DNA from 2 places in the Neobacillus camarae genome. Region 2 is predicted to be linked to the other one. Evidence: riboswitches for the same ligand, from Rfam matches in the RefSeq annotation. Region 2 holds a riboswitch; the other holds the start of a gene.

Region 1 (10,434 bases), on a different contig from region 2:
AATGAGCCGATAATCCAGAAAATCGCTGTAAACGAAAGGGATGTTTTTAATGCCACTCCAAGGGCCGCAAAGGTGAGGACCAATGACATGATAAACCCTACTACGTGTGTGATAGGAAATCCGTTTTTATGTTTTTCCATTCTATCTCACCATCCCTGATAAATAAACAAATGTGAAAATAAAAATCCAAACGACATCAAGAAAGTGCCAGTACAAGCCGATAATAAAGGTCTTGCGGGCCGTTACCGGTGTTAATCCACGTTGCATGATTTGGATAATAACCATGGTCGCCCAGCCAATCCCCATGCTGACATGGAGTCCGTGAGTGCCCAAAAGGGTAAAGAAGCTTGATAACCACGCGCTGGTTTGCATTGTTGCTCCTTCATGCACATAATGGATAAACTCAGTAACCTCCATAAATACAAACCCGGCACCAAGCAAAAGGGTGATGATGAGCCAAAGCAACAACCCGTTTTTATGGTTTCGGCGCATTTCATAGATCGCCAACCCACAGGTAAAACTACTGGTTAACAGTAATATCGTTTCAATCATGACATCTTTAATCTCAAAAAGATCCTTAGGTGTCGGCCCGCCGGCAAAGCGGGCATTAAGAACAGAATAAACAGCAAACAAGGTTCCAAACAGGATAATCTCGGCCCCTAGGAAAACCCAGAAACCTAAAATGTTCAAGCGGTTTTGTTCCGTTTGGTATTCAAGCGGTAAGGCTGTATTTACATTAGCCGACATGATTTTTCACTCCTTTACCAACACTTGAGCGCCATGATTTCTCGGTTTCTTTAATTTCATCGACCGTAACATGGTAGCCGTCATTATAATCAAAGGAACGGATAATCAGCCCGATGATGATGCCGACAGCAGCAACAAGTGCCGCAAGTTTCCATTCAAATACTAACAAGAACCCTGTAATTCCGAAGATTACTCCCATATAGAACGGAAGACCGGAATTATTAGGCATATGAATCTCTTTAATTTCCTCATCACTAAGGGTTAAACCTTCATTCTGTTTCTTCATATACCAGAATGCATCCAATGTTTTGACTTCTGGTACCTTTGCAAAATTATAGAGTGGGGCAGGGGAAGCTGTTGCCCATTCCAATGTTCTTGCATTCCATGGGTCGTTTGAAATATTTCTGTCTGCATATCTTGTGCTCCAATAAATGTTGTAGCAGAATGCAGCAAAACCTAGTGCCAAGATGACAGCGCCAATCGCTGAAACTAAAAATAATGGGGCAAACCCAGATTCGGCAGAATAGGTATACGAACGTCTTACCGCACCATCAAGTCCCAAGAAGAACATTGGCATGAACGTAACGTTAAAGCCGATGGTGAAAAGCCAGAAGTGAATTTTTCCAAGCTTCTCATTCAGCATAAACCCAAACATTTTTGGCCACCAGTAGTAAAGACCGGCAAATACCGCAAAAACAACACCAGGTATTAATGTATAGTGGAAGTGAGCCACTAAGAATAACGTATTATGGTATTGATAATCGGCTGCACTCATCGCCAACATAACCCCTGTAACCCCACCAATTAGGAAGCATGGGATAAAGGCAAGAGCCCACAGCATCGCGGTAGAGAATTCAATCCGTCCTTTTCTCATCGTGAACAGCCAGTTAAACATTTTGACACCGGTAGGAATCGCAATCATCATCGTTGTGATCGAGAACACCGAGTTAACTGCTGGTCCCGCACCCATTGTAAAGAAGTGGTGGACCCAAACGAGCATACTTAATATAGCAATACCAACGACAGAGAACACCATCGATTTATAACCAAATAACATTTTTCTTGAGAAGGTAGCAATAACCTCTGAGAACATCCCGAAAGCAGGAAGAACAACAATATAAACCTCAGGGTGTCCCCATAACCAGAACAAGTTAACCCACATCATATCCATTCCACCGCCGCTCAGCGTGAAGAAGTGGGTACCGAAAATACGGTCCATTGCCATTAAGGCAAGGGCAACTGTGAAAATAGGGAAAGCGGAAACGATAATAACAGAGGCAATAAACGATGTCCAAGTGAACATCGGCATTTTCATTAGCGTCATGCCTTTTGCCCGCATTTTTAAAATCGTGACAATAAAGTTAATACCGCTTATCAATGTACCGATACCGGCAATCTGAATCGCCACTGCATAGTAGTTGTTCCCGATACCTGGCGTAAACTCTTTACCAGCAAGAGGGAAGTAAGCTGTCCAGCCTGCATCAGGCGAACCGCCGATAACGAATGAAATATTGAATAACATCGCACCGCTGAAGAACAGCCAGAAGCTTAGGGCGTTCAATTGCGGGAATGCTACGTCGCGCGCGCCAATTTGCAGCGGAATCACATAGTTCATGATCCCAATTAAAAGCGGCATCGCAGCGAACAAGATCATAATCACTCCGTGAGTGGTGAACACTTCGTTATAGTGCTGTGCATCTAAAAAGTTCATTTCCGGACGGGAGGTTTGGGCCTTCATCATCAGGCCGTCAACACCGCCGCGGAAAAACATGAGAACACCGGCCAGGATATACATAATCCCGATTCGTTTATGGTCAACAGTGGTAAGCCATTCGCGCCATAGCCATTTCCACCTTTTAAGGTAGGTAAGCAATGCCACGATACCAATCACTGAAAGTAGAATCGCAATTTGAGAGCCTAATATTAATGGATTACCGACAATAAATAAATCATGCCAATTAATGTCCACTTTGCTCACCTCCATCAGTATTTTTATCCGTGGTTGTGGATTCACTTTGGGATTTTTCATCCTCAAAAATTTTCCCTTTGACACCATGGACTTCGTATAGTTCAGGATTCGTATAAGTACCTGAATTCATTTTACCGTGATCAACCCATTGTAAATGTGTGCCAACGAAGGTTTCGCGGCCTAAGTGGGTTGGCTTTAATAAGCTCAAATATTTTTTCTCAGACAATTTAGGAGCCGTATCTTTGACTTCTTTGACCCATTTTTCAAAGTCTTCAGGAGTTTTGGCTTCCACCGTGAATTCCATATCGGCATAGCCACGTCCGTTAAAGTTTGTGTTTCTTCCCAAGAATTCACCTGGCTGGTCTGCGGTTAGATACATTTTTGTTTCCATTTTATTCATGGTGTATACTTGACCGCCCAAAGCAGGTACCCAGAAGGATTGCATTGTGCCCGCCGAGGTTAATTTAAACTGAACAGGTGTGCCAGCAGGGATATTCACGTAATTCACTGTTTCAATCCCTTGTTCCGGGTAGCTGAAAATCCATTTCCAGTCAGCAGAGGTAACGTTGATTACGATAGGGTCTTTGTCGGCATACTCCGCAGGAGGCTTTTCTAAGCCATAAACGGTTTTGACCGTTGGAATCGTTAACGCTATAACGATGACAATTGGAAGAGCCGTCCAGATCATTTCGAGTTTTGTGCTGCCGTGTTCCTCAGGTGGCTCGTAGCCCTCATTTTCCGGGCGTGCCCGATACTTCCAAATAATGTACACAAACAAGCCGACGACAACTACCACAATCAGGGCCATGAATACAAGAGACCAGTTAATTAAATCCAAAATCTCTCTTGCAGCTGGTCCCTTTGGATCAAAGACCACCATTTTGCTGTCACAACCGCTCAGCAACAAGGCGGTAAACAGTGAAAGCAGGGGAATCAACCATCGTTTCTTAAACATTTGTTATTCAATCTCCTCTCTATAATCATTTATGCATTGGCCTATATTGATGTGAATATGTTCACAATCTTTTATGTAGTGAGCCAATTTGGAAAAGCCTGTTAGGACTTGTTATAATCATTATGATTTTAGAATAATTACTAACAGACAAAGAAAGTTCATAAATTAGTTTACCAAGATGTCAGTGACGTTTATATAGGTTTTTGAACAAATTTGTGACAAATTTGTTAAGGATTTAAATAGGCATTCAAGGAATTCTTTGGAAAAACCTTTTGATTGTAATTTAAATCATTATTATTAGTAGGATTCATTTGCATTGGATTGGCTATTTTACTATAGTAATGAAGTAATACAGTGAATTTTTTTAAAGAGGAGATTTCAATTATGAAGGTAAAAATTAACCGTAATGCTGCGAAAGCATTAAAAAAAATGATGGAAGCAGAAGACGCGCAAGGAAAATTGTTCCGCGTATATGTGACAAATGTTCACGGGGATCATGCACATTATGACCTAATGCTCGATACTCCGACGGAAAACGATGAAGTCGTAAAAACGGATAAAGATATTGATTTTATTTTGGAAAAAGGTGACGAATATTTGGATGGGGTGTGGATTCAATATTTCCAAGTCCCACAAGAAGAATGGGTGATTACAAACCCGGCGATGGGCGGTCATCACCATCATCATTAATCATTAAAGACGAGCTGACCCTGATTCGGGCCAGCTTTTTTACTTTTCAGACGTTACTATAAAAATATTATGTAAATAAAGGGAATATTTTTGTTCTTACCTATTAAACATGTTAATCTAAAAAGGAAGAAGGGAGTCGCTGTACTTATGAAGACTAATCACATAAATGGCAAGAAAATTAAATTGGTGGCACTGGATATGGATGGCACTTTATTAAACAGCAATCATCAAATATCTAACGAAAACCAACTGGCCATTCAAGAGGCACAAAATCAAGGTATTATTGTCGTCCTTAGTACAGGACGTTCAATTAACACATGCAGGGAACATGCAGATGCATTGGGGCTTAATTCCTATTTGGTAACCGTAAATGGCAGTGAAATATGGGATGAAAACAGGGAACTGTTCCGCAGGGAACTATTAACACCTGAACAGATAGAATGGATGTACCAACTGTCCCGGCAATTCAACACTGGATTTTGGGCAATTAGTACGGAGCAGACCTGGCATGATGAAATGCCCGAAGATTTACATAATATGGAATGGATGAAATTTGGTTTCAATATCGAGGACGAAACAATTCGGGAAACCGTTTTTCAACAATTACAAACCAGAGGGGAATTTGAATTAACTAATTCGTTTGTCCATAACATTGAAATTAACCCGGTCGGGATCTCGAAAGCGAAAGGACTGGAGATTGTTTGCGGCCGGTTAGGAATAAAGATGGAAAATGTCATGGCAGTCGGGGACAGCCTGAATGATCTGGCGATGATTAAAGAGGCCGGCTTGGGGGTTGCCATGGGGAATGCCCAAGAAAAAGTAAAGCAAGCTGCCGATTGGGTGACAAAGACAAATGATGAAAATGGCGTGGCCTTTGCCATTCGAACTTGGATACTAGCGGAAAATGGCGAATAAAAAATGAAAAAATGGGAAAAATAGAATATAAAGTATTTTAATTTAGCTTTGATTATTCAGGGAGGCATTATTTAGAATGGAACACGGAAAAGTAAAATGGTTTAACAATGAAAAAGGATTTGGATTTATTGAGCGTGAAGGCGGAGAAGATGTATTTGTCCATTTCTCTGCAATACAAGGTGAAGGATACAAATCCTTAGAAGAAGGACAAGAAGTGACGTTTGAAATTGAAAACGGCCAGCGGGGACCGCAAGCCGTTAACGTGCACAAACAATAATGATGATAAAAACAGACTCTTGGGGGGTCTGTTTTTTTTGCCATTTGTTATTTTGCATTTGGGAAAAGGGAACCCATAATGCGGTTGGTTTTTTCATCACGTTTTATATAGAAAATAAATCCTTCTATTATATAATTGTCTTAAAAGGGGGGAAGAAGATGGATCAACCCATTGCTATTATCACGGGTTCATCGAGTGGTTTTGGTTTTCTTACTAGTATCGAGCTTGCAAAGAGTGGTTATCAAGTGGTTGCGACCATGAGAGATTTACAGAAAGCAGCACCGTTACTAGAGGAGGCAAAGAAGTTTCGTTTGGAATCCAGTATCATCATCCATGAGCTGGATGTTACAGAGGATGAATCTGTAAAAAATTTTAGCTCATTTATTGGAAGCTTGGGCAAAGTAGATGTCCTTGTCAACAATGCTGGGTATGCTGCTGGGGGCTTTGTAGAGGAAATATCATTGGAGGATTATCGAAAGCAATTTGAAACCAATGTTTTCGGGGTTATTCGAGTCACAAAAACCGTTTTGCCGTATATGCGTCAACAGGGAAAAGGAAAAATCATCACGATTAGCAGCATTAGCGGGAAAGTGGCCTTTCCTGGGTTGTCCCCCTATGTCGCTTCCAAGCATGCCATCGAAGGCTGGAGCGAGAGTCTCCGCTTGGAAATGAAACCGTTTGGCGTCGATGTCGTTCTTGTGGAGCCGGGCTCCTTTAAAACCAATATCTGGTCCACTGGCAAACAAGTCTCAGCATCACTGCCAGATTCCCCATATCATCCTTATATGAAAAAATTAGAAACATACCTCGAGGCGGGGGAAGCCCAGTATGGGGATCCGCAAGATGTTTCTAGAATAGTAGCAGAGATCACTTCTCTGGACAAGCCCAGTCTTCGCTACCCGATTGGAAAAGGGGTAAAATTAACTATGTTTCTTAGGGATTTCATCCCATGGAAGCTATGGGAGAAGATAATTTGGCAAAAACTTACTTAAATTATAATTTTTTGAAAATAATAATTTGTGGGAAAAAGTCGAATTTTTTATGAAGGATTTTCGGGAAAGGATGAGAATATTTAGAGATAATATCTTATAAGGGTGGGGTATGAGTGGATATTAAAGTGATAGAGAAAGATAGTATGAAAGTCGTAGGAATCTCTTGGAATGGCTGTTACTCCCAGTTGGATTCAATTCCAAGCTTGTTTAAAGTAATGGAGGAACGGGAGAAGGAAATTAAAAGTAGGACGGAAGAGCCTGTTTTCATCGCGCCATTCCATAGCAGGGAAACGGAAGTTACCTATTATGTCACAACACCTGTGGAAAATCTAGAGAGTATCCCGGATGGCATGGTTGGTTTTACGATTCCGAAAAAGAATTATGTGTTTACTACCCATGTCGGAAAACCCGACGACATTCAAAGTACATACCTGCAACTGCTTACATGGATGAACGAGTATGGTTATGACCAGGATCATCAAGCATTAAGTTTGGAAGTTTATAAAAAGACGTCTCCGGACCGGGATGAGAACGGAAATCTTCAATTGGAAATATACTTGCCGGTCAAGACATATAAGTGAAAATAGTCATAAAATCTTAGGGGAAGGGCTGTATCTTCCTCTCTATTTTTTTCTGGCCAGAACAAAAATTTTTACATTTTAAATCATTAACGTATAATAGGATTGTAAAACCAAACCAAATTAAATAATTCCTTCGGGGTCAGGTGAAATTCCGAACCGGCGGTGATAAAGCAAATGCTTTTTAGTCCGTGACCCGGTTAGCCGATTGGTTAAACGGTGGATCTGGTGAAATTCCAGAGCCGACAGTTAAAGTCTGGATGGGAGAAGGAGAACGATAGGTTTATTCACTGAAAAATTGCACAGTGTGTAAGCCCTAATTTCCTATTGCCATTTTTAGGCCCTGAAGCACCACGCTTCAGGGCTTTTTACATTTTAAATGGGAGATGGTCGGATGAATGATCAAGATTATATGCGTCTAGCGTTAGACCTTGCCAAGGGGGCGCTGGGGCAGACTTCGCCCAATCCCGCAGTGGGGGCTATTTTGGTTAAGGATAATCAGCTAATTGGAATGGGGGCACACTTAAAAGCAGGAGAACCCCATGCCGAGGTCCATGCCATCAGGATGGCCGGCGATAAAGCAAAAGGAGCTACATTATATGTGACGCTTGAGCCGTGCAGCCACTATGGTAAAACACCTCCCTGCTCTGACCTGGTGATTCAAACCGGGATTAAAAAAGTGTTAGTTGCCACAACCGATCCTAACCCGAAAGTGGCGGGAACGGGAATTGAACGGATGAGGCGTGCGGGAATCGAAGTTGTGGCAGGACTGCTTGAGCAGGAAGCCCGCGAATTGAACAAAGTGTTTTTTTACAATATCCAAACGGGCCTCCCTTACGTTACCTTGAAATCGGCGGTAAGCTTGGATGGAAAAACAGCTACCTCGACCGGAGAAAGTATGTGGATTACCGGCGAGGACGCAAGAATGGACGTTCATCAATTCCGGCACCGGCACGATGGCATATTGGTCGGAGTGAATACCATCATTAAGGATAATCCCACGTTAACGACAAGGCTTCCTTCGGGAGGAAAAAATCCGGTCCGCATTATTTTGGATACCTATCTGCGCACTCCCTTAAAGTCTAAGATGCTAACGGATGGCGAGGCGCCTGTTTGGATTATAACAGGTTCTGAAGTGAAGGCAGATCATGAAAGGGCCTACCGGGAATTAGGGGTGGAAATCATCAAGATGGATAGCTCGCAAATTTCGATTCAAGCTATGCTTTCCAGCCTTGGCAAACGTGGGATCACCTCCCTGTTTGTCGAAGGCGGGGCAGAAGTCCACGGAAGTTTCTTAAAAGAACGAGCCTTCCAGCAAATCATCACCTATATTGCCCCGAAGCTAATTGGAGGTAGACAGGCACCAGCTTCTTTCGGCGGGTATGGAATTGAAAAAATAGAGGAAGCCGTGAATTTAACGATAAAACAAGTTGACTTGATTGGCAATGATTTAAGGATTATAGCTGAACCTGTATAAAGGAGTACGAATTATGTTTACCGGAATCATTGAAGAAATTGGTACAGTGGCAGATATCAAGCGGTCTGGGGAATCATTTGTCTTGTCCATTGAGGCGAAAAGGATACTCGAAGATGTCCATCTTGGCGACAGTATTGCGGTGAACGGTGTTTGCTTGACTGTTACGTCTTTCAAGGGGCGGTTTTTTACAGTTGATGTCATGCCCGAAACGGTGAAAGCGACAAGCTTAAGGGATTTAAAACGGGGCTCTAAGGTTAACCTTGAGAGAGCCATGGCAGCCGGCGGCAGGTTCGGAGGACATTTTGTGTCCGGGCATATTGATGGAACTGGCGTTATTAAGAAAAAACAGGCCTATGAAAATGCGGTATATTATGAAATTGAAACAGGGCCAGATTTGATGGAGTATATCATCTTAAAGGGTTCAATCGCGGTGGATGGGACAAGCTTGACCGTGTTTGGCGTGACCGACACCAGTTTTACACTTTCGTTAATCCCCCATACTTTGTCGGAAACTGTTTTAGGTTTAAAAGGAACCGGGGACATTGTCAATTTGGAGTGCGATATGATAGGGAAATATGTTGGACATTTTATAAAAAATGCACCGAATGCAAAACCGAAGAAAACCGGCGGCATATCAGCTGAGTTTTTACAGGATAATGGTTTTTTGTAAAAAACTATCGTTTACAAGGAGTGGTTTAGAATGTTTGACTCGATTGAAGAAGCTTTGGTGGAATTAAAAGCGGGAAAGGCCGTTATTGTATGTGACGATGAAGACAGGGAAAATGAAGGGGATTTTATCGCTTTGGCAGAGAAAGCGACCCCCGATGTGATTAATTTTATGGTTACCCATGGGAGAGGGCTCCTTTGTGTACCCGTTGAAGAAGACATAGCGGCAAAATTGGATCTTATGCCAATGGTATCGTTAAACACGGATCCGCATGGAACTAATTTTACCGTCAGCATTGACCATAAGTATTCCACGACGGGCATCTCGGCATATGAGCGGTCTGCCACGGTTTTAAGCATGATTGATCCTGAAGCGAAACCGTCAGATTTTAAACGGCCGGGGCATATTTTTCCGCTGGTGGCCAAAAAGGGCGGCGTATTAAGAAGAACCGGCCATACGGAAGCGGCCGTGGACCTTGCTAGACTTTGCGGCGCAAAACCGGCGGGAGTCATCTGTGAAATCATGAATGAAGACGGGACGATGGCGCGTGTTCCCCAGCTGCGTAAAATTGCCGATCAGTTGAATGTAAAAATGATTACCATTAAGGATTTAATTCAGTACCGCAATAAGCAGGATCAATTGGTGAAGCGGGAAGTCGAAATTAAGCTGCCAACTGCCTTTGGTGAGTTTAAAGCCGTTGGGTATACGAATCTGGTTGATGATAAAGAACATGTGGCACTTGTCAAAGGGGAAATTGACCCGGCAAAACCAACCCTGGTCAGGGTTCACTCCGAATGTTTAACCGGGGACGTTTTCGGGTCATATCGCTGTGACTGCGGACCGCAGCTTCATTCAGCATTGCGCCAAATTGAACAGGCCGGCAATGGCGTCTTGCTTTATTTACGCCAGGAGGGCCGCGGAATTGGGCTTCTAAATAAATTACGTGCCTATAAACTGCAGGAGCAGGGTTTTGACACGGTCGAAGCAAATGAAAAACTCGGATTTCCAGCGGATTTAAGGGAGTACGGAATCGGCGCACAAATACTGAAGGATTTAGGAATAAAGAAAATGAAGCTGTTGACTAATAATCCACGTAAAATTAAGGGCCTTAAAGGTTATGACCTTGAAGTAGTGGAGCGTGTCCCGTTGCAAATGGAAACAAGAGCA
Region 2 (10,434 bases):
CTGGTAAAGGAGGGCTGCCACAATGAAACAAGTTCCGGATGAATATTATCAGTTAATGGAACAGCTGCAAGCAGTGGATTTCGTATTAGTAGAACTGACCCTATATCTTGACACGCATAATGATGACCTTGAAGCCATCAATCAATTTAATCACTACGCCCGTGAAAGAAAGCGCTTGAAGAAGGCCTTTGAGAGTCAATTTGGCCCCTTACAACAATTCGGCAACAGCTACTCGGCATACCCATGGAACTGGGATGATTCTCCATGGCCATGGCAGGTTTAACACCTTAAAGGAGGGGATAAGGGATGTGGATCTATGAAAAAAAATTGCAGTACCCTGTTCGTGTCAGCACTTGTAATCCGATGTTGGCCAAGTTTTTAATTGAACAATACGGTGGCGCTGATGGTGAACTTTCCGCAGCACTAAGATACTTAAACCAAAGATACTCCATTCCCGACAAGGTAATTGGCCTGCTCACCGATATTGGGACAGAGGAATTCGCCCACTTAGAAATGATTGCCACCATGGTATATAAATTAACTAAGGATGCTACGCCGGAACAACTAAAGGCTGCAGGACTCGGTGACCATTACGCAAACCATGACAAGGCGCTTTATTACCATGATGCAGCAGGTGTTCCATGGACAGCTTCCTATATACAAGCAAAAGGCGACCCTATAGCTGACCTTTATGAGGACATTGCAGCCGAAGAGAAAGCAAGAGCTACTTATCAATGGATCATTAACTTAAGTGATGACCCGGATTTAAATGACGGATTGCGCTTTTTAAGGGAACGGGAAATTATCCATTCCCAGAGGTTCCGTGAAGCAGTCGAAATATTGAAAGATGAGCAGGGAAAAAAGAAAATCTTTTAAGACCCTTGAGAAGCAGTATCAAACTGCTTCTTATTTTTTCTCATGATAAAGATTAATATCGTAGGTTTTTTTCATTATTTCAAAAACAATGTGGCGGTTTCTCCATGCTTCTTCCTTTTTCCATAAATCTTTACTGCGGTCAACAATTTCGCAACGAAGCTCTTGGTACTCTTTTTCTTTCTTGTCTTTCTGCTGCCTCAACAAATTCATCGCACCATAACTAATGATGGTTAAACCAAATAGCAATACCGTCTTTTGGTCATTGAGCGAGGCAGTAAACATCGCAAAAAATGAATAAGAATAATCCCTGGCAATGGTAAAGTAAAAATAGCCAAAGAAAACAAACGCCAATACTAAAGTTATGTAGATGGACAAAAAATGCCGCTTTTCCGCTATATCAAATTTCTGTTTCCTTTTTCTTAAATTTTCCAACATTTGCTTGGTCGCTTCGTCTGTATGTTCCAGTAACAGGATTGGAGTATCCATCAGTATCCCTCCATTTCTCCGTATATATTTATGAACTTGTCCGTTAAAGTATGTTTGTTTGCAAAAAAAAAACCAACCCGAATGGATTGGCTATTAGTTTAATGGTATTTTCAACACTTGGCCCAAGTTAACTTGATCACCGTGAAGATTATTCGCTTTTCGAATCGTGTCCATCCCTGTTTGGGACTTATAATATTTCATGGCAATCCTAAAAAGCGTTTCCCCTTGCTTAACCTTATGAAACACAATCTTTGGAGTTGGTTCAGCCTTTGCTGGATTGATAGTTTGCGTCGGCACTGGGGCATTCTTATCTGTAGTGTTGGCATTTGCCTGCACGGAAGGTACCTCGGATGTTGGAGCCGATTGCGGTGTCACATTCGCCCCATCTGTTTCCTCTGTCCCGGTTTGACCTTCATCGGATGCAGGAACGGCTGGCTCATCTATTTCCTGGTCTTGCTCTGTTGATTCTGTTTCTTGCTCACGAGGTGATTGATTCGGTTTATCAGGCTTTGATTTTTCCAGATTGATAGTTTCATAACCAACAGAATCTCCCGACGTTTTGGTACTTACCGTGTTTGTTTTTCCGTCAAGATAGGAAATAACACTGAAAATAATTAGCGGAAGGAGAATAAAGGAAAGGACTAGCAGTCGAATAACCGGGTATTTCAGTTTCCATTTAAACTTATCTTTCTTTTGCCGATGCAGCTGTTCCCTGGGAGGAAGTTGGTCGTTGGCATCAATGGTATCGTTTATTTTTTGGATGCGTTGTTTTAGTCTTTCTGCCTGTTCCCGATATGGTTCTTCTTTATTCATGTAGTACTTCCTCCTGTTCATCAGTTCTTGGAGAATGTTTAAATTTAATATAGATACCTAATAAAAAGTCAATGATAAAGTGCATCATAATCGTTACAGCCAAGTTGCCTGACCATTCATAAATGAAGCCAATCAATAGACTTAGGGAAACAATATTCATAAACAGGTACCAATTAAACAAGTAACGGTAGTGAATAACCGCAAAAATAATGCTGGCAAAAAGGAGACCAACCTTGGTCTGAATGATTCCCCTGAAAAGTAATTCCTCACTAAAAGAAACGATAGCTGCAATAATAAAAATAGTAAAGACACTTCTATTCCGAAAAATCCGATTGTTCAATCCGCCATCATCATAATATGAAGCAGGCAGCCATTTCATCATAACAATGTCAAGGATGACTATAACTACACCGGATATCAGCCCTACAGAGAGAATTCGTGAATCGAAAAGGCGGATACTATTCAAATAGGCAAAGCCGTCAAATAAAATTACACCTAACACAAACGAGACCACCAAGAGTATGATTTGTGTTAAAAACAAATGAAACAGCAGTTCCCGGTCAGTTAAGCTCTTGATAAGTTCACTGTATTTGGTTTTCATTCCCTCAACTCACAATGGATAATAATTTAGTAAGATATTCCTGCCAGGTTTCTTCGTTTGTCACCAACTTGATTGGTTTGGTGATGGTCTGATACCTATGCAGGTCAAGGCTGCATAAATCACAGCAGGCTTCCGGTTTATCCGTAGTGGTTTCATCGAAATAATCAAGGACCGCCTCCCTGCGGCATTTTTTCGATTCTGCCCACATCTTCATTCGATAAATGTTTTTTCTTTTTATGCTTAATCGTTCATTCACATACGACTTTACATTTTCCTGTAATTTCTCAAGTTCTGTTTTATTCCGTGGAATCTGTTCCAGAAAATTTTCCAATAGTCTCCACTGCAGTTCGGAAAACCCCCCCAGGTTCCTGAGTTCAGGATTTAGTTTATCCTCTCCCGCCTCGCTGTCTTGCAAAATTTTATGGAACAGCCAGTCAATCTGTTGTTCCGCCGGAAGTTCACTTTCCGCAAGCTGTATGGGGAGAATCTCATCCCCCGGAGAAAATAAAAGAATCGCAACACTTGGATGCCCGTCACGTCCAGCCCGGCCAATTTCCTGAAGATAAGATTCCATTTGCATTGGCATATGAAAGTGAATGATAAATCGGATATTTTCTTTATTTACACCCATACCAAATGCGCTCGTTGCACAAATAACATCAAGCTGATTATGGATAAATTGCTGCTGGATTAAAATCCTCGAATTCTGGTCCATGCCTCCGTGATAAGCACTAGCCCGGCAAATCCCTTTTTCAATTAACAAAGCCGCCATTTGGTCAGCCGCCTTTTTGCTGGAAAAATAGATGATCCCCGGCTTTTCCAGCATCGTCACCAGGTCCAGGACACGCTTTTCCTTATCATGGTAGTCCGGAATTTTCTCCACATAAAATGCAATATTGGGACGATCGATGGTTGATTCCACTTTCGTTACGTCCGTTAATCCTAGAGAGCTTAAGATGTCTTCTCTAACTTTTTTAGTTGCTGTTGCAGTTAAGGCGAGTGTTAACGGGGAACCCAGTTTTTGGCGCACCTCCCCCAGTTTGGAATAATCGGGGCGAAAATCATACCCCCACTGTGATATGCAATGGGCTTCGTCCACGACAAATAATGAAATGGAAAGCCCCTTGAGCCTTTTAATAACAAAAGACATATTAAGCATTTCCGGTGAAATAAAAATATATTTGTAATTTGACAAATGGTTAAGTACAGCATTTTTCTCTGCTGCCGAAAGAAACGAATTTAAAGCGACCACCCGTTTTTCACCAAAACGCTTAAATTGTTCCACTTGGTCCTGCATTAGTGACAGAAGGGGCGATATGATTAGCACCTGCCCCTCTAAAATCAAACCAGGCAATTGATAGCATAAAGACTTTCCCGTTCCGGTAGGAAGCATGGCCAATGTGTGATTTCCTGCAAGAATTGAGGAGATCACTTGCTTTTGGCCCGGTTTAAACGAGGTATAACCAAATCGTGTTTCTAACAGTCTCTCTAATTCCATTATTTAACACCATACTTTGCTAATACTAATCTAATTTGAAAATAATTGGCGGATTGCACCTTATTTTTAATCAATTTTAACTGCTTTGTCTCAATTTCCTGTGAGGCATTCAGAATCTCTTCCATCAAGCGCGGACTTACGTAAGAATCAATCGAAAAATCCGGCAAATGTAAAGCAAACTCGACGAAATGGTCCTCGATTGTACTTAACTTTAAGTTTCTTAAAGCGGCAATTTGATCCAACGGGTAACCTTGATTCCATAATTCCCAAGTCCTTCGCGAGGATGCGGTCAAGGGATTGCTTGGCTGGACATTACGGAGCATGGTTTGCAGCATCGGATACATTTGTTTATTTCGATAAAGTTTTTCTATCAAGAAATGTAATGAATTGATAAATTCAACATGGTAGTCATAAACATCCAAATGAAACTTCTTGGCTGCTTGCTCTTCTGTTAAGCCTATCTGACGATAACCAGAAAGGCGATAAACTAAGCAAGATGGATTTACATCTTGCTTATGAAGGAAACAGGCCATCAACTCCGACAAAACCACACCGGCTACTTCCCTTTTGGGGACGGTAATTTCACTCAGCACCAACTTAATCCAGTCGTGCACTTGTTTATTTTTTTGTATTGGAATATAGTTCGACTCCTGGTTTGCAAGATTGGAGGCGACCTGAATAAATAAAGATAATCTTTCCCAAAACAGGGTGGTGAATTGTTGATTGTCCCAACCATTAATATACTTGGGAATCAGATTGGTTTCCACCTGCAATTCACCGGATTTTGTCACACTATATCGCTGTTGGCCAATACTTTCAATTTTTTGTTGGCCGGCCAATTTTTGAATAATCTCCTCAAAGGACTCTCTAGACATCTGTTCGGATATTCCAAAGAATCGTTTCAGATTAAATAAATGGGCATCTTGAATGGTTTGGGATGATTTTTTTCCATTTAACAGATGAAATATAGAGAAGACAGTCCTTTCCCCATTCAGCTGTTTTAAACAGTATAAAATAATGGTTTCAATTTTCTGCATTCTCCCACCACTTCAGGTTGTTTCGACATTTTCCTCTCTATTTTAACATGAAACAACAGGAGATGTTGCTTGAATTTGGAGAAGTTGCAGAATTAAGCAAACCATTGGAAAGCATGGCACTTTTCTATTGAAAAGTTACCGTTACACCTATACAATAGATATGAGTAATGCGTTTTCCATACAGTTTGTGGAAAATAGTACCATATTATTTTTGTTATAAAACTGGGAGGTTTTTTTTCATGGCAAAGTATACGATTGTTGACAAGGAAACATGTATCGCATGTGGTGCATGCGGCGCGGCTGCACCGGATATTTACGATTATGACGATGAAGGAATTGCGTTTGTTACCCTTGACGATAACGAAGGGATTGTTGAAATTCCTGATGTTTTAATCGACGATATGATGGATGCCTTTGAAGGCTGCCCTACTGATTCCATTAAGGTTGCAGACGAGCCATTTGACGGCAATCCAACTAAATTCGAATAAGATTTGCCACTAAGGATATTTTAAGCTCTAAGCCCCCGCTTTTTGGCGGGGGTTTTCCTTTTAGTTTTATAGATTTTGATACGAATTTATACAAATAAAAAGCAGCCGTAGTGGCTGCTTTACTTTTTATCAAGCATTCTTAATAGTTGTATGTTTATTAATCCAAGACTGCATCCTTACGAATAACAGCATAAAGATAAACGACATCATGATTCCCTTGATAAAGTTAAACGGAAGGACGGCTGGTACTACAAGGTTTCTCATATCAGGATAGTGTAATAAAGCCGTATAGGCTGGAAGGATAACCAAATAATTAAGGACACTCATCAAAACTGCCATTGTAACTGTCCCGGCAACCAGGCCCAGTGTCATCCCCTTTTTGGTTTTTAGCCTGTTGTATACAAAATAAGTTGGCAGCATAAACAAAATTCCGGCTGCAAAGTTAGCAAGATGCCCTACAGGGATCCCTGTCTGGCTTCCTGTTGCAATATAATTTAAGATATTTTTAAAAAGCTCGACCAGTATCCCAGCGACTGGCCCAAACATGAGAGCAGCAATCAGCGGAGGGATATCGCTGAAATCAATAGACAAGAAATTTGGAAACATTGGCAGCGGAAAGTATAGCAGCATTAACAGATACGAAATGCTGCTCAGCATGCCTATTGCAACCATTGCCTTTACCTTATTGTTCTTCATTTTTCCTCTCTCCTTTTCGATCCATCATTAGGAAGAGAGGTTCAGCACTAGTCAGCCTAAAATAAAACTCCCTCAATCGGTAAATTGAGGGAGTTAAAGGCACACTTAATAAACGTTCAAACGTTGATTTTTTGAACGTATGCGGAACCTCCATCTTCTCCCATCCAGACTATACTGTCGGCTTTGGAATCGCACCAAATCCTGCCTATAAAAGGCTCGCGGGCTCTAGAGCTGTGCTCTAATACCGCCGATCGGGAATTTCACCCTGCCCCGAAGATAGATCATATTAAATTTCTACTTTATTATACTGAAAATTACTGAGTTTGTTAAGTACTTCTGTTTGACTTTCATTAATTATTCACATTATCGCAAATATAAAACTTGTGCTGGTGTAATTAAATCAGTCGACAGATGGTTAAGTTCCTTTATTCTGGTTACGCTAATATTATTTTTTCTGGAAATGGCATACAGCGTATCACCTGACTTCACAACATATTGTTGGGTAGTAGAATGTAAATTCGACGATGGCGGATTATTTTCCATTTGTGCCTGAAGATGCATACTAACTTCCACAACATCTCCCGCACTGGTCTTCCCTCCCTGTACAGTCTCACCGACTTCGGCTTTTCCGAAAACCATTTCAGGATTTATGGCGTATTTTTTATCGTATCTCCACTCGATTTGGTGCGATTCAAAATGAAGATGAACACCAGTAGCTTGCCCTGTTTGTCCCATATAACCAATTACTTCCCCTTGTTTTACTCTTTGTCCTTCCACTGCATTACGGTTACTTAAATGGGCGTATACCGTTACAAACTGATTAGGGTGTTTAATAAATATCACATTGCCATATGTATCAGAGGAATAAGATTTCTCCACCACACCGTCATCTACTGCCAGAATGGGCGTATTTAGGTTCCCTGCAATATCGATTCCTTTATGTTTTCCTTGCCTTGTCCCATAAATATCGGATATTATTCCATCCGCCGGCCAAATCCAGTGGTCCTTAACCTCTTTCATATCCTGCAACACAGCTGCTTGTGAGTGCCTTCCCCCCAAAAATAATAAACTGACACAAACAGCCATTAGAATGGCAATGAAAAACCTTTTTACATAATCACGCATTTATAACCTTTCCTCCTTAGAACTTGTCCCCTCCTACCATATGTTCCCATGTATAAATTTAGAACAATCCGCATAGAGAGGTACTGCCTAACATACTTGTTATAATTTGGTTTATTTTGCAGTTTTATTCAAAAAAAAATAAATCAACCATTGCGGTTGATTTAAACAGGTTAAAAGTCACGCCTATTTGGGGCTAAAGGCACCCTGATTTCTTTCGTTAGATCAAATGGGCCGATTTGGGTGATTGGTGGATTTGTAATGGAAATCCTTTCAAAGCCAAAATCTTTTGCCGTCAGCAAAATCGCTTCGAGTGAAAATAAGGTTTGCTGATTATTCTCGAGTTCGGTATTGGTTTTAAGAGACAAATTTAAAATTTTTCCTTCATCCACCACGTTTTCAATTTGAAATGAGGGCAAAATGGATTTTTGCAATCCTGTAACCGGAGCCTCCCCCATCATGGCCCCAAAAGCCGACTGGACATCATTAAATGGCGTGTTATAGGGTACTATAAAGGGCTGTTCGCTGCCTTGTGGATAATAAAAGTAAAAGGCACGGTTCTTGTCATTGGTGACAGTAATATCATCTACTTCCCCTGTATTTCCAAATTCAATGCCAGGGTTTCCGGCTGTAGAAAGTTTAATTAACTTAATAGCGCTATTCGAAGAAACATCCTTTTTTAATATCTCCATAAAGTCATTTTCATTTGCCGATCCTTGGCCATATTGGTGACCGTATGGTACATCCACTAAAACCTGGTTATTTTGTTGGTCAAGGTTTACGGATGCATTAAGTGGATAATAATCCGTCAATCCCCATTGGGACTCTTTAAGTTCAGATGCCTTTTCATTGAATAATTCGACCCATGTTTTTCCTTGTGTCTCCTTCACGATACTGGAGACCGGTACCAGGAATAGAGCCTGCTCATCAGGTATCCAATAGGTTACAACTTGGCCATTACCAATTTCATCATCATAAATAGCGGTTTTTTCCATTTCTGAATTCACAGCTGCCATCTCTGGCGAACCCGTTGTATTTTCATTGGATGGTTCCTTTTTAAGGGCTACATTGCCGTCAGCCTGCATTTCTCTGCTCTGGACCGATTTTTGTTCACCGGCCCTATCCATTGATTGTTGGTTTCCATCCATAAGCTTAGGTACCAATATAAAGAAAAGAAATAATGCCGCGGCGGCTGCAATTCCAGGGAATAGCCATTGTATCGATTTACGCCTTCTTTGAGGAATATTATGGTAAATATTACTAGGATGGCGATTATCTTCTATCTTTGGCATCTGTCTAAGTAGCTGAATTAGTTCTTCATCGCTCCACTCTGACTTTTTCACTATTCTGTCCCTCCTTCTCATAAAAAGTCTCCATCTGCTTTTTTAAAACCTTTAACGAGCGATGTTGCGTTGTCTTAACTTTACTTTCTGTCCACCCCAAAGCTTGAGCAGTTTCTGCAATCGATAAATCTTGAATAAATCTCAAAATGATTACCGCTCTTTGGTCGACTGTGCAATATTTCAAACATTTATATACCCACTGTATCTCTTCTCTTTGTACAGTAATTTCCTCTGGTATTGGATAATCATCCTTTACTTGATTGTTAGACCAATCGAACTTCTCGAGAATTTTTTCCTTCCATCCTTTTTGCTTCCGGAAAAAGTCGATGGCCACATTTCGGGCGATGGAAAATAACCATGTTTTTTCGCTGCTTTTTCCTTCAAATCGTTCATAAGATTTAAACACCCTGATGTATACTTCCTGGACGAGATCTTCTGCTTGTTCTTTGTTTCTAACCATATAAAATAGAAATTGGAACACGTCATGATGGTATTTTTGATAGAGTTCATCGAAAACGGAGTCCATCAATTCCCCTCCCCGTTCAAAATATTAGTCGATGTATAGGTATAAAAAGTTTCACTTCCATAAGTGTAGACTTTTTTCCAGCAAAAAGGAAGGCGCTTTTTTATGAAAAACTCAGTAGAAACGGGCTGTGGATTTTGGCTCCACAGAATTAAAAAAATAAAAAATATCTTTTAAAAGAGCCTATTAAAAAAAGGATGACTCTAGTTTTATGAGTCATCCTCTCTAAAATCACATCGGTTTCTTTACTAGCTCGCTTGCGAAAATGTTCCTTGTGAATCAAGAACAATCGGCAAATTCCTTCCTGTTTTTCCTATTTTCGCGGGAGCAAAAAGGAAAATGTCGTTCCTTGGCCGAATTTACTACGCACGGAAATCTGTCCCCGATGTGCCTCAATAATATTTTTTGCAATGGCCAGCCCAAGTCCAGTTCCGGATTTGCCCCGCGTTCTGGCCTTATCCCCTTTGTAAAACCGTTCAAACACAAATGGAAGGTCTTCTTCAGTAATTCCCGAACCAGAGTCCTCCACCTCTATTCTGATTCCTTTGTCTTCAAACGCAGCTTTTAAAATAACTGAACCGCCTATGGGAGTATGCCGGATCGCATTATCAATCAGGTTTGTCAGCACCTGTTCAATCCTGTCAGGATCAATGTGAATGAAAGGCAGCCCGTCTTCGATTTCGGCATTTAATTGTATCCCATTTTCTTTAGCCAATCCTTGGAACTTATGAATAATCCTCTGAACAAAAGCTGACAAATCCACTTCTTCTATCGTTAGTTGAATGTGTCCAGCCTCCATCCTGGCCAAGTCCAACAGTTCATTGACCAGTCTGCCCATTCTAAGGGATTCATCATATATTACCTTTGCCATCTCACGTTTCTCTTCTTGGCTTTCTGCAATATCATCTACGATTGCCTCGCTATATCCCTGTAACATGGAGATTGGAGTTC

Evidence for each region. A riboswitch is a leader RNA that binds a small molecule or an ion and turns the genes downstream of it on or off. The one in region 2 is predicted to bind FMN.
Region 1: linked by a shared signal. The riboswitch ahead of ribD (bifunctional diaminohydroxyphosphoribosylaminopyrimidine deaminase/5-amino-6-(5-phosphoribosylamino)uracil reductase RibD) and the one ahead of ACY8D0_RS19035 (ECF transporter S component) in region 2 are both predicted to bind FMN.

What each region holds. Positions count from the first base shown of each region.
Region 1 covers NZ_JBUCKX010000001.1:1,455,680-1,466,113, forward strand. Annotated here, with positions in the region: gene qoxD (cytochrome aa3 quinol oxidase subunit IV) at 1-140, opposite strand, end outside; gene qoxC (cytochrome aa3 quinol oxidase subunit III) at 142-747, opposite strand; gene qoxB (cytochrome aa3 quinol oxidase subunit I) at 737-2,716, opposite strand; gene qoxA (cytochrome aa3 quinol oxidase subunit II) at 2,706-3,671, opposite strand; gene ACY8D0_RS06650 (iron-sulfur cluster assembly accessory protein) at 4,056-4,361, shown strand; gene ACY8D0_RS06655 (Cof-type HAD-IIB family hydrolase) at 4,509-5,276, shown strand; gene cspD (cold-shock protein CspD) at 5,353-5,553, shown strand; gene ACY8D0_RS06665 (oxidoreductase) at 5,712-6,545, shown strand; gene ACY8D0_RS06670 (GyrI-like domain-containing protein) at 6,659-7,126, shown strand; FMN riboswitch at 7,252-7,399, shown strand; gene ribD (bifunctional diaminohydroxyphosphoribosylaminopyrimidine deaminase/5-amino-6-(5-phosphoribosylamino)uracil reductase RibD) at 7,518-8,600, shown strand; gene ribE (riboflavin synthase) at 8,614-9,270, shown strand; gene ACY8D0_RS06685 (bifunctional 3,4-dihydroxy-2-butanone-4-phosphate synthase/GTP cyclohydrolase II) at 9,301-10,434, shown strand, end outside.
Region 2 covers NZ_JBUCKX010000003.1:747,358-757,791, forward strand. Annotated here, with positions in the region: gene ACY8D0_RS18990 (spore coat associated protein CotJA) at 1-26, shown strand, start outside; gene ACY8D0_RS18995 (spore coat protein CotJB) at 23-283, shown strand; gene ACY8D0_RS19000 (manganese catalase family protein) at 307-876, shown strand; gene ACY8D0_RS19005 (YpbF family protein) at 907-1,362, opposite strand; gene ACY8D0_RS19010 (LysM peptidoglycan-binding domain-containing protein) at 1,456-2,175, opposite strand; gene ACY8D0_RS19015 (CPBP family intramembrane glutamic endopeptidase) at 2,168-2,776, opposite strand; gene ACY8D0_RS19020 (RecQ family ATP-dependent DNA helicase) at 2,781-4,274, opposite strand; gene ACY8D0_RS19025 (YpbB family protein) at 4,274-5,311, opposite strand; gene ACY8D0_RS19030 (ferredoxin) at 5,551-5,799, shown strand; gene ACY8D0_RS19035 (ECF transporter S component) at 5,929-6,495, opposite strand; FMN riboswitch at 6,644-6,777, opposite strand; gene ACY8D0_RS19040 (peptidoglycan DD-metalloendopeptidase family protein) at 6,859-7,620, opposite strand; gene ACY8D0_RS19045 (hypothetical protein) at 7,791-8,960, opposite strand; gene sigX (RNA polymerase sigma factor SigX) at 8,935-9,486, opposite strand; gene ACY8D0_RS19055 (ATP-binding protein) at 9,797-10,434, opposite strand, start outside.